2 regions of the Blautia intestinihominis genome follow, and region 2 is predicted to be linked to the other one. Evidence: riboswitches for the same ligand, from Rfam matches in the RefSeq annotation. Region 2 holds a riboswitch; the other holds the start of a gene.
What was found. Region 2 has a riboswitch for thiamine pyrophosphate ahead of thiW (energy coupling factor transporter S component ThiW). Riboswitches for the same ligand answer to the same signal wherever they lie in the genome.

Region 1 (6,275 bases), on a different contig from region 2:
ATCAACCAGGAGATTTATGACAGCCTGACACCGGAGCAGCAGGCAGTTGTTGATGAGTGTGGACAGAAAGCGGTTGAATATGAGCGTTATATCAACCGTTCAGGTGATGAAGAGATCATGACCCGCTGGCAGTCAAAGAACGGTGTGACCATTACAAATAAAGAAGATATGGATATCGATTCCTTTAAAGAAGCCGTAGATGGCGTAGATGAGTGGTTTGTTAAGGAACTCGAGAAAGAAGGATATGATGACGCACAGGAACTGGTTGATCTCTTTACACAGGAATCTACAGATACGGTGGCTGATCACAGTGACCTTGACTGGCCGGAAGCAACATGGAACTTTGCATGCTCCACAACGGAGACAAGTACCTGGGCAGAAGGTGGACGTAAGTTCGGAGAACTGATGGAAAAAGCAACCGGAGGCAAGATCAAAGTTAATGTTTACGCAGCAGACCAGCTGACAAACGGAAATCAGTCCGAGGGAATTCAGGCACTGATGAACGGAGACCCGGTACAGATCTCCATGCATTCCAACCTGATCTATTCAGCATTTGATCCGAGATTTAATGTAGTATCACTTCCGTTTATTTATGATTCTTATGATGATGCGGATGCGAAGTTCGATGGCGAAGCCGGTGATAAGTTGAAAGAGATCCTTTCCAGTTATGGCCTGCACTGCATGGGTATCGCAGAGAACGGCTTCCGTGAACTGACAAACAGCAAGCACGAAGTAAAAACTGTCGACGATATGAAGAACCTCAAGATCCGTGTAGCAGGCTCCAACCTTCTGATGGAATGCTACAAGAGATGGGGCGCAGATGCGACAAACATGAACTGGTCTGAGACCTACACTGCTCTGCAGCAGAACACAGTAGAAGGTCAGGAAAACCCGCTTCCGGCAATCGACGCGGCAAGCGTGCAGGAGGTTCAGCCGTACTGCTCCATGTGGGATGCGATCTATGACTGTCTGTTCTTCTGTATCAACCAGGATCTGTATGATACTCTGACACCAGAGCAGCAGGCAGTTGTTGATGAGTGTGGACAGAAAGCCGTTGAGTATGAGCGTTACATCAACCGTTCCGGTGATGAGGAGATCAAGACTCGTTGGCAGTCAAAGAATGGCGTAACTATCACAGACAAAGATGATATGGATATCGATTCCTTCAAAGAAGCAGTAGATGGTGTAGATGAGTGGTTCGTAGAACAGCTCAAAGATGCCGGATATGATGATGGACAGGAACTGGTAGACCTCTTTGAAAAATAAAAAGACCGAGAAGAGCCTGGAGAGATCCGGGCTTTTCTTATGTATAAAATTATAGTTACTGTTCACAGGTAATATCCCGCGAGGTGTTTTGTCATACTGTACAAAGCTAATGTGTAAAAATCAAGACTTGACAGAATTGTGATTAAAGCATATACTAAACTTTGTAAATAAGCAGGGGAGCTTGTACTGGCAGGCTGAGAGGAAGTAATTAACTTCGACCCTTATACCTGATTTGGATAATGCCAACGTAGGAATGTGAACGTATGTGGATATTACGGGAGATGCCTTGTGGCGTCTCCTTTTTTGTATTACATATCGAGAGAACACCAGTGGCGCGTCTGCTGATTCGTTTCATATCTGAACAGGAACACAATTTCATAGCGATACAAATGAGAGTGAACAGAGTTCATGAAGGGGTGCACCACCGCGGGTGTATTCTTTTGTGAACTCTTTTTTGAAGCCGCCAAACATGAGGAAGTAGCGATTTACGAAGTAAATCTGCGGATTCCGAATGGTTGTAGAATTATGAAGCTGCGAAGCAGCGTAATAATTCGTATGTATCGTTATTACTAATGTATCACAACACAGGAGGACAAATATGATCACAGTAAACGGAGTAGAAAAAACACTTGAGAAACCATTATCAGTCACAGAATATCTGGAGACGAACAAGTACGTACCGGTTCAGGTAGCAATTGAATTAAACGACAAAATACTTGCAAGAGAATTATATGGAACAACCATTTTGAAGGAGGGTGATGTTATGGAAATCGTAAGTTTTATGGGCGGCGGAAGCGGCAAAAATGAGGATAAACTGGTTCTTGGAGGACACGAATTTACCTCACGTTTCATTCTTGGTTCCGGTAAATTTTCACTGGATCTGGTAAAAGCCTGCATTGAAAAAGCAGAGGCACAGATCATCACACTTGCACTGCGCCGTGCAAACGAAGGCGGACTTGCGAATATCCTGGATTATATTCCAGATAATGTTACACTTCTTCCAAACACTTCCGGCGCGAGAAATGCCGAAGAAGCAGTCCGTATCGCAAGACTTTCCCGTGAACTTGGCTGTGGAGATTTCGTAAAGATTGAAGTCATCCATGATTCCAAATATCTTCTTCCGGACAACTATGAAACCATTAAAGCGACAGAAATCCTTGCAAAAGAAGGCTTCGTAGTTATGCCATATATGTACCCGGATCTGAACGCAGCAAGAGATCTGGTAAACGCCGGAGCTGCCTGCGTTATGCCTCTTGGCTCTCCGATCGGTTCCAACAAAGGCATCTGTACCAAAGAATTTATCCAGATCCTGATCGATGAAATTGACCTTCCGATCATCGTAGATGCAGGAATCGGCAGACCTTCCCAGGCATGTGAAGCAATGGAAATGGGAGCTTCCGCGGTCATGGCAAATACTGCAATCGCAACAGCAGGAGATGTAGAGGCAATGGCAGAAGCATTCAAAAAAGCAATCGAAGCAGGCCGCAGCGCATATCTTTCCGGACTGGGACGTACTCTGGAAAAAGGTGCCAGCGCGTCATCACCACTGACAGGATTTCTGCATGACTAAGGAACGGAGGACAGAATAAAATGGCAGAGAATACAGCAGCAAATCATGGAGAACATTTCAATGAAAGCATCGTCAATGAAGTGATCCTTGAGGATATGAAAAAGAACCGTATCGATCATATGAAGTATCTTCCGGGCATGGAAACAATGGAAGAATCAGATGTTATGGAAAAGGTCATTACCGCAATGAATGCCTACGATTATGACCAGTATACAGAGAAAGATGTCCGCAGGGCACTGGAACATGACAACCGCACGATCGAAGATTTTCAGGCACTTCTTTCCCCGGCAGCACTTCCTCTTCTGGAGGAGATCGCACAGGCGGCGAGAGTAGAGACAAGGAAACATTTTGGCAATAGTGTATATATGTTTACACCAATTTACATCGCGAATTACTGTGAAAACTATTGCATCTACTGTGGCTTCAACTGTCACAACAAGATTCGCAGGGCCCAGTTAAATGCAGAAGAGATCGAAAAAGAAATGGAAGCGATCTCCAAAACAGGATTGCAGGAAATCCTGATCCTGACAGGTGAGAGCAGAGCGAAATCTGATGTGAAATACATTGGGGAAGCATGTAAGATCGCACGAAAATATTTTAAGGTCATCGGTCTGGAAGTTTATCCGATGAACTCTGACGAGTATCATTATCTGCATGAATGCGGTGCGGATTATGTAACAGTTTTCCAGGAAACGTACAACTCAGACAAGTATGAAACACTTCATCTTGCAGGTCACAAACGAATCTTCCCGTACCGCTTGAACGCACAGGAACGTGCGCTGAAAGGCGGCATGAGAGGTGTAGGATTTGCAGCACTTCTCGGTCTGGACGATTTCCGTAAGGATGCATTTGCGACAGGCTATCATGCATGGCTGCTCCAGAGAAAATACCCTCATGCAGAGATTGCTTTTTCCTGCCCGAGACTTCGTCCGATCATCAATAATGACAGGATCAACCCGATGGATGTACATGAACCACAGCTTCTCCAGGTTGTCTGTGCATACCGTCTGTTTATGCCATTCGCGAGCATTACTGTGTCCACAAGAGAGTGCGAGAGAGTAAGAGACAATCTGGTAAATATCGCTGCAACCAAGATCTCAGCAGGCGTCAGCACGGGAATCGGAAGCCACGTAGACGATATTGAAGACAAAGGAGATGACCAGTTTGAGATCTCAGACGGAAGGTCTGTAGATGAAGTATATCAGGCACTTTTGGATCACCAGCTCCAGCCGGTCATGAATGATTATGTCTATTTATAAAGAAGAATATAAAAATGTCATTGCAGTGACAAACCGCAAACTGAGCAGCAGACCGTTCCTGGAACAGATGGAACGTGTCTGTAAACTCCATCCCAGGGCTGTGATCCTCAGAGAAAAGGATCTTTCTGAGGAAGAATATGCAGAACTGGCAGTACAGATTCTGACATTATGTAAACAATATCAGGTTCCATGTATGCTTCATACATATCTGGAAACAGCGAGAAAATTGCAGCATCCATATATTCATCTGCCTCTGTTTCTTCTCAGAGAAAACAGCGAAAATCCAGGTGATTTTCTGGCAGTGGGATGTTCTGTACACTCTGTAGAGGAAGCAAAAGAAGCGCAGAAACTCGGAGCAACCTATCTGACAGCAGGGCATATCTACACTACCGACTGCAAGAAAGGCCTGCCGCCACGGGGATTAGACTTCCTGCGAGAAATCTGCAATGCCGTAACGATCCCGGTATATGCGATCGGCGGCATCCACGCAGGAACCAGACAGATACAGGAAGTAATGGACTGCGGTGCTTCCGGGGCATGTATCATGTCGGAGATGATGAGAATTTAACCAAATAAACTGCGGAGCAGTTATTTGGTTATGAGCAGGTAGCAAAGCGGATATTCGCAATCCGCGCCGCTGTTCTTTACGCAAAATAAGTTTCATGGTATCATTACGGTGAAAATGATGATACTGTGGAACTTTTTTTGTATTACGGAGGGTAAAACGATAGATACGATAACATATGAACTGATCCGTTCAGACCGTAAAACCATATCTTTGCAGGTAAAACCAGATGGCAGAGTGATCGTGCGTGCGCCGCAGCGACTGGCGAAATACAGGGTTGTCAGATTTGTAAAAGATCACGAAGACTGGATCCTGAAGCAGCAGAAAAAGCTTGAAGATTACCGGGAGACTCGTCATGTGATCACAGATGAAGAACGAAGAGACGGTGTTCAGAAAGCCCTTAAAATATTCCCGGAAAGAACGGCATATTTTGCGGCACGGATGGGAGTAAACTATGGCAGAATCACGATCCGAGAGCAGAAAACCCGGTGGGGAAGCTGCAGTTCGGCTGGAAATCTGAACTTTAACTGGAGACTGGTCCTGATGCCGCCGGAGATTCTGGATTATGTGGTGGTTCATGAACTGGCACACCGAAAAGAGATGAACCATTCTTCGAAGTTCTGGGCGATTGTGGAGCAGGAAATGCCGGATTATCAGGAGCGGAAGCAGCGACTGAAAGAACTGGGAGGACAGTTCATATAAAATAGTACAGGGAGGAAACGAAACATATGGATTTAATGAAATATTTCAGCTGGTATCTGATAACGATAAATATAGTGGCATTCATGATGTATGGAATTGACAAGGAAAAAGCCAAACGTGGGGCATGGAGAATCCCGGAAAGTACTCTGATCGGGGTTGCGCTTCTGGGTGGAAGTTTTGGTGCGTGGGCAGGAATGAAAACCTTTCATCATAAGACAAGAAAGAAGAAATTTTCTGTAGGAGTACCTCTGATCCTTGTTGTAGAATATGGACTGCTCGCATGGCTTATGGCAGGAGTTAAATGAACAGAAACTGTGGATAGAAACGGAGGAAAAACGATGGCAGGAACGATCATCTGTTATGGAGATTCCAATACATACGGCTATGATCCGTGTACATTGATGGGGGACCAGTATCCAGAACAAAACCGCTGGACAGGTATCCTGGAGAGCGAAACGAAGTGGAAGATCGAGAATCACGGCATCTGTGGAAGGTGTATTCCGCACACAGGAAGCCAGATCCGTTTTGCCTGCGAACAGTTAAAGGACTGGCAGGATAAGGATGCTCCCGTATGGATGTGGATCATGCTTGGAACGAACGATCTTCTGCAGGAACAGCAGTTTACAGCGAAAGATACGGCACAGAGAATGGAGACTTTTCTGAAAAAACTCATGGCAGAACCGGCGGTTTCCAGTGGAAAGATCACACTCTATTTGATTGCACCAGCCCGGATGGAATACGGTGCCTGGGTAGATGAAGAACGGCAGTATCAGGAATCAAGACAACTTGGCGAAGAATACAAGAAAGTCGCAGAACGCCTGGGAATCGGCTTTACGGACGCTGGTAAATGGGACATCCCAGTCGTATACGATGGAGTACATTTTTCAGAAAAAGGACATCATATATTTGCACA
Region 2 (6,275 bases):
CCCTTGGCGAGATTGGCTGCGATCGTGCTGGAAAGCGTGCAGCCTGTTCCGTGTGAATTCGGATTGTCAATACGTTCACCTTTGATCCAGAGCGTTTCGTCTCCGGTGTAGAGGAGATCGTTTGCATGGTCGGTTCTGTGTCCGCTTTTGAGAAGAATCGCACAGTGGAATCTTGCAAAAAGCTCCCGGCATGCGTGTTCCATGGAACTGTCATCATTGATGAGAAGTCCGGTCAGAACCTCAGCCTCCGGGATATTCGGTGTGATGAGCTCTGCCAGCGGGAAAAGTTCTGCCTTGAGTGTTTCTTCGGCTTCCGGTTCCATCAGACGATGTCCGCTTGTAGACACCATGACCGGATCCAGGACAATATGTTCCGGTTTGTACTGGCGGAGTTTGGCAGCAACACATTCCATAGCCTCCGGGGACGGAAGCATGCCGATCTTGACGGCATCCGGGAAAATATCAGAAAATACGGCATCCATCTGTGCGGCGATAAAATCAGCCGGTGTTTCCAGAATCCCATATACTCCGGTAGTGTTCTGGGCAGTCAGGGCAGTGATCACACTGGAAGCGTAGACACCGTTCATGGTGATCGCCTTGATATCCGCCTGAATGCCTGCGCCGCCGCTGGAATCGCTTCCTGCGATAGTCAGTACTGTTTTCTTTTTCATAGTGGTTCTCCTCCTGTTGCAAATAATTTTTTTATAAACGAGCGGAAAAAAATATTTTCTGCTCGGTCATATCCATGAGTGACATGTGGAACTGTCCGATGCCGCCGCTATTCTGATCTGTATGTCTTCCGGCTTCCTCTGAAATTTCCTTCCAGAGCTGACCGGCCGTGGACGCTGCCTCGAAGGCAGATGCTTCGCTGCAACAGAACAGGGCACACAGGGCAGAGAGCATGCAGCCGCCGCCCGTGATCCGGCAGAGCCTTGGATCGCCGCCACTAAGCAAAATGGTCTGTTCGCCGTCTGATACGACATCTGTTTTTCCTGTAATAAAAAAGGTGCAGTTATAAAGTCTGGCAGCAGTCCGCGCGAGTTGTGTCAGGTCCTGCGCATCCATATGCAGGCTGCTTTCCACGCCGCCGTGGGAAAAATGTGTTTCCTGTTCCGAATGAAAAGAACAGAGTACAGCCGCTTCTTCCTGATTGCAGCGGACCACAGCCGGATGCACATGATCCAGAAGCTTCCGGAGTTCTCTCCGGCGAAAAGAACTTCCGCCCACACCGACCGGATCGAGAACAACAGGATGACCAAGCTGATTGGCACGTTTCCCGGCAAGGATGCACGCCCGGATCTTGGCTTCATCAGGGACACCGGTGTTGAGAAGGGTTCCCTGACAGAAAGTAGTGATCTCAGCAGCCTCCTGTTCATCCTGCGCCATCACGGCACTTCCGCCGGCAGCGAGAAGGATGTTTGCAACATCATTCATCGTGACCGGATTGGTCAGACAGTGGATCTTTGGTTGTTTCCTAAGGATCGCAGCCAGAATTTCGTTTCTTTCCATAAATTACCTCATTACTGTGTCAAGCACCTGGCTTTTCTCGAAGATGCGGAGAAGCACATAGGCGAGGATGCTGCCTGCCAGAGTGGAGATAAAGAACGGGATCATGTATACCGTAAATCCGGCAGGGGCAAGTCCCATGGCGAAACGTGCAACCGGGTAAGCGGCAAGTCCGCCGAGAACGCCGGTTCCAAGTGCTTCCGCAGCACAGGTGAGACTTAATTTCCTGGTGAAATGGTACATAAGTCCACAGCACAGGGCTCCGACCATGCTTCCCGGAAAAGCAAGAAAACTTCCGATCCCGAGCAGATTTCGGATCAGGCTTGCACAGAATGCAATGCCGATCCCCCACCACGGTCCGAGAAGGACGGCAGAGAATACATTGACCATATGCTGTACCGGAGCACATTTGCTTCCGGCAACCGGAACACTTAAGAAGCTTCCAACTACGGCTGCTGCTGTCAGTACACCGGCAACGGCGAGCTTCTGTGCGGCATGTGTATTGCTCTTTGACATTGGTTTGACCTCCTTTGTTAATTATGAAACATCTGGTCTGAAAAATTAGCGCAAAAAAAGGAGAAATCCGCGGGGAAATTCTCCTGAAAAATCTTCGGTATTTCCCTACGTTGGCATTATCCAAATCAGGTTATGGGTCGAAACCAGTCAGTTTCCTCTCAGCCAGCTTCAGCCAGCTCCCCTGTTTCATATATTTTACGCTACTATTATACAGCCCATTACAGGATATGACAAGAAAAAATTCGAACCGCTTTTTATAAAAAACGGACACAGACCGGACATTGAAAAAGACTTCGACCTGTGATATCCTATAATGGAGTATATCCCGAAGTGAGGAGGATCAGAATAAATATGAAAGTTTCATCATTATTAGAGAGATTGGAATATACCTGCTGCCAGGGCAGCGTGGAGCAGGAAGTCAGTACTGTAGAGTATGATTCCCGCAAAGTGATCGAGAATTCTCTGTTCATCTGTATCAAAGGTGCAGTTGTGGACGGACATAAATTTGTACCGGATGTAGTTGCGAAAGGAGCAAAGACACTGGTAGTCCAGGACGATGTGGAAGCACCGCAGGATGTCACTGTGATCAAGGTAGAAGATACACGCTATGCAATGGCGTTCATTTCTGCCGCATATTTCGGACATCCGGCAGAACAGCTCAAGACCATCGGAATCACAGGAACCAAAGGAAAGACCACAACCACCTACATGGTCAAATCCATCCTTGAAAACGCCGGATACAAAGTCGGCCTGATCGGAACCATCGAGGCGATCATCGGTGACGAGGTGATCCCGGCAGCCAACACAACTCCGGAATCTTTTGTCGTTCAGAAATATTTCCGCAAGATGGTAGATGCAGGATGTGACTGTGTAGTAATGGAAGTTTCTTCACAGGGACTGATGCTTCACAGAACACAGGGCTTTGTTTTTGACTACGGTATCTTTACAAATATCGAACCCGATCATATCGGACCGAACGAGCACAGAGATTTCGCACATTATCTTGCCTGCAAATCTATGCTTCTCCGTCAGTGCAAAGTCGGCATCGTAAACCGCGATGATGAGCACTTTGAGAAGATTATCGAAGGCCATACCTGCAATCTGGAGACTTATGGATTTTCACCGGAGGCAGACCTTCGCGCAGAAGATGCACATATGGTCGGCGGCAAGGGATATCTGGGAATTTCCTACCATGTCAAAGGTCTTATGGACTTCCCGGTAGAAATCGATATTCCAGGTAAATTCAGCATTTACAATTCCCTGACTGCGATCGCCATCTGCCGTCATTTCAAGGTTTCCCAGGAAAACATCATCAAAGCTCTCAAAGTAGCGAGAGTCAAAGGGCGTATCGAGATGATCAAGGTATCCGATGAGTTTACTCTGATGATCGACTATGCACACAATGCGATGGCGCTGGAGAGTCTTCTCACAACTCTGAGAGAATATCATCCGCACAGACTGGTGTGCCTGTTCGGCTGTGGAGGAAACCGTGCAAAATCCCGTCGTTATGAAATGGGTGAGGTTTCCGGAAGAATGGCAGATCTGACTATCATTACTTCAGACAACCCGAGATTCGAGGAGCCACAGGCAATCATCGACGACATCAAGACAGGAATTGCCAAAACAAACGGCAAATACGTAGAGATCTGTGACCGTAAGGAAGCGATCGCCTATGCGATCCATCATGGAGAGCCGGGCGATATCATTGTCCTTGCCGGAAAGGGACATGAAGATTACCAGGAGATCAAAGGAAAGAAGTATCCTATGGATGAAAGAGTTCTGATTGCAGAGATTCTGAAGGAGGATCAGGAAAAAGATCAATGATGTATGCAGATATCATTGTAGATATTTCCCATGAGAAACTGGATCGGAGTTTTCAGTACCGCGTTCCGCAGGAACTGGAAAGCCAGATCCATATAGGAATGGTGGTATCCATTCCTTTTGGAAATGGAAATCATGAGCGCAGAGGTTATGTGATCGGACTTTCCCGGGAGCCCAAGCTGGCCCCGGTAAAGATCAAACCGTTTAAGGAAATCTGCAGCAGCGAGGAAACAACAGAGGAAAAACTGATCGCCCTTGCTGCATGGATGAAAGAACGATATGGTTCCACGATGGCACAGGCACTCAAGACGGTCCTTCCAGTAAGAGAAAAAGTCAAATCCAAAGAAAAACGCTATGTTCTTCTCAATATTGACAGAGAAGAAGCCCTTGCCCTTGCACAAAATCTCGAAAAAGGCAGATGTAAAGCGAGAGCGAGACTTCTTCGGGCACTCTGCGAGGAACCGAAACTTGACTATACCAGAGCTTCGAAAGAACTGGGTATGACTGCGGCAGTGATCGCACCTCTCGTTGAGCAGGGACTTGTCCATATCCAGCAGGATGAAATTTACCGCATTCCGATAGAGGAAGGTTCGATCCCAAGGGAGAAACTGTCAAGTCTTACTGAGGCACAGCAGGAAGTCCTTTGCCAGATCCAGGAGGAATGGCAGAAGGAAACTCCGCGTCCGGTATTGATCCACGGTGTCACCGGAAGCGGCAAGACGCAGGTTTATATGAAACTGATCGAGCAGGTAGTAGCACAGGGAAAACAGGTGATCGTACTAATCCCGGAGATTTCCCTGACATACCAGACAGTACGCAGATTTTATGGATGGTTTGGAGACAAGGTTTCGGTCCTGAATTCACGATTGTCCATGGGTGAGCGGTATGACCAGTTTCGAAGAGCAAAGCGCGGAGAAATCCAGATCATGGTGGGACCGCGTTCCGCTCTTTTTACACCTTTTTCCAACCTGGGACTTATCATAATTGATGAGGAACATGAGCAGACTTATAAGAGTGAGAACAGTCCACGTTATCATGCGAGAGAGGTGGCTGTGCAGAGGGCAGCGCAGGAAGGTGCACATGTGGTCCTTGGTTCAGCGACGCCGTCCCTGGAAGCATACAGCAGGGCGGTTTCCGGCGAATATCTGCTGACGAAGCTGACGGCCCGCTTTGAGGATCGTCCGCTTCCGGAAGTATCGGTTGTGGATCTCAGGGAAGAATTAAAAGCAGGGAACCGTTCGATCCTGAGCCGTAAACTGAAGGGTTCCCTGGAGAAACGTCTGAGAAATAATGAGCAGTCCATCCTGTTCCTGAACAGGCGCGGGTACGCGGGCTTTGTTTCCTGCCGTTCCTGTGGGGAGGCTCTTAAGTGTCCACACTGCGATGTCGCACTGACAGAACATAACAATGGAAAGCTGGTCTGCCACTACTGTGGCTATGAGAGACCGCGTGTGGAGCAGTGTCCGTCCTGTGGTTCGCCTTATATCGGCGGTTTCAAAGCGGGAACACAGCAGATCGAACAGGTCCTTCACAAGACTTTTCCGAAAGCCCGTGTTCTCCGCATGGATTACGACACTACAAGAAATAAAGGAAGTTATGAGCAGATCCTGTCATCTTTTGCCGCCCATGAAGCGGATATCCTGGTGGGAACCCAGATGATCGTCAAGGGACACGACTTTCCGGATGTGACTCTGGTTGGTGCAGTGGCGGCTGACCTTTCTCTGAATGCGGCCGATTATCGCTGTGCAGAGAGGACATTTCAGCTTCTGACTCAGGCAGTTGGAAGGTCTGGACGGGGCAATAAGCCGGGAGAGGCAGTGATCCAGACATACCATCCGGAACATTACAGTATCCAGACCGCGGCAACCCAGGATTATGAAGCTTTTTACCGCGAGGAGATGAGCTACCGTCTTCTGATGGATTATCCGCCGGCGGCACATATGCTGTCGATCCTTGCTGCGGGAGAAGATGAGGAACTTTTGAGCCAGGGCATGGATTATCTCGGACGATTCGTAGAACGGATCGGGGAAAAATACCACCTTCACGTGATCGGTCCTGCCTATGCATCCGTCGGGAAGATCAACGATGTCTACCACAAGGTCATCTACCTGAAACATCAGGAAGAACGTGTGCTGATGGACATCAAGGATAAAGCAGAAAAATATATCGAAGTAAATTCCGGTTTCCGGAAATTATATATACAGTTTGATTACAGTTAGTGTGCTGTCTCATTGACTTTCAGTTAGCGAAATGTCAATGATACAGTACACTAGTGTACTGCGTCATTCTGCGAAATGTGAGTGATACAGTACACTAATATATAAAGGACAAAAGAAAGGAAGAAAGAAATGGCACTCAGAACAATCAGAACAGAAGGAGATCCGGTACTGAGAAAGGTAAGCAAACCGGTAAAGGAAGTTACACCAAAGATC

Region 1: linked by a shared signal. The riboswitch ahead of thiS (sulfur carrier protein ThiS) and the one ahead of thiW (energy coupling factor transporter S component ThiW) in region 2 are both predicted to bind thiamine pyrophosphate.

Annotation. Positions count from the first base shown of each region.
Region 1 is NZ_JBBMEI010000037.1:12,016-18,290, forward strand. It holds gene WMO75_RS11920 (TRAP transporter large permease subunit) at 1-1,266, shown strand, start outside; TPP riboswitch at 1,430-1,538, shown strand; gene thiS (sulfur carrier protein ThiS) at 1,865-2,836, shown strand; gene thiH (2-iminoacetate synthase ThiH) at 2,857-4,095, shown strand; gene WMO75_RS11935 (thiamine phosphate synthase) at 4,076-4,663, shown strand; gene WMO75_RS11940 (M48 family metallopeptidase) at 4,778-5,362, shown strand; gene WMO75_RS11945 (DUF1294 domain-containing protein) at 5,389-5,667, shown strand; gene WMO75_RS11950 (GDSL-type esterase/lipase family protein) at 5,701-6,275, shown strand, end outside.
Region 2 is NZ_JBBMEI010000003.1:89,735-96,009, forward strand. It holds gene thiD (bifunctional hydroxymethylpyrimidine kinase/phosphomethylpyrimidine kinase) at 1-671, opposite strand, end outside; gene thiM (hydroxyethylthiazole kinase) at 703-1,509, opposite strand; gene thiW (energy coupling factor transporter S component ThiW) at 1,513-2,022, opposite strand; TPP riboswitch at 2,108-2,215, opposite strand; gene WMO75_RS02065 (UDP-N-acetylmuramoyl-L-alanyl-D-glutamate--2,6-diaminopimelate ligase) at 2,374-3,846, shown strand; gene priA (replication restart helicase PriA) at 3,843-6,062, shown strand; gene def (peptide deformylase) at 6,192-6,275, shown strand, end outside.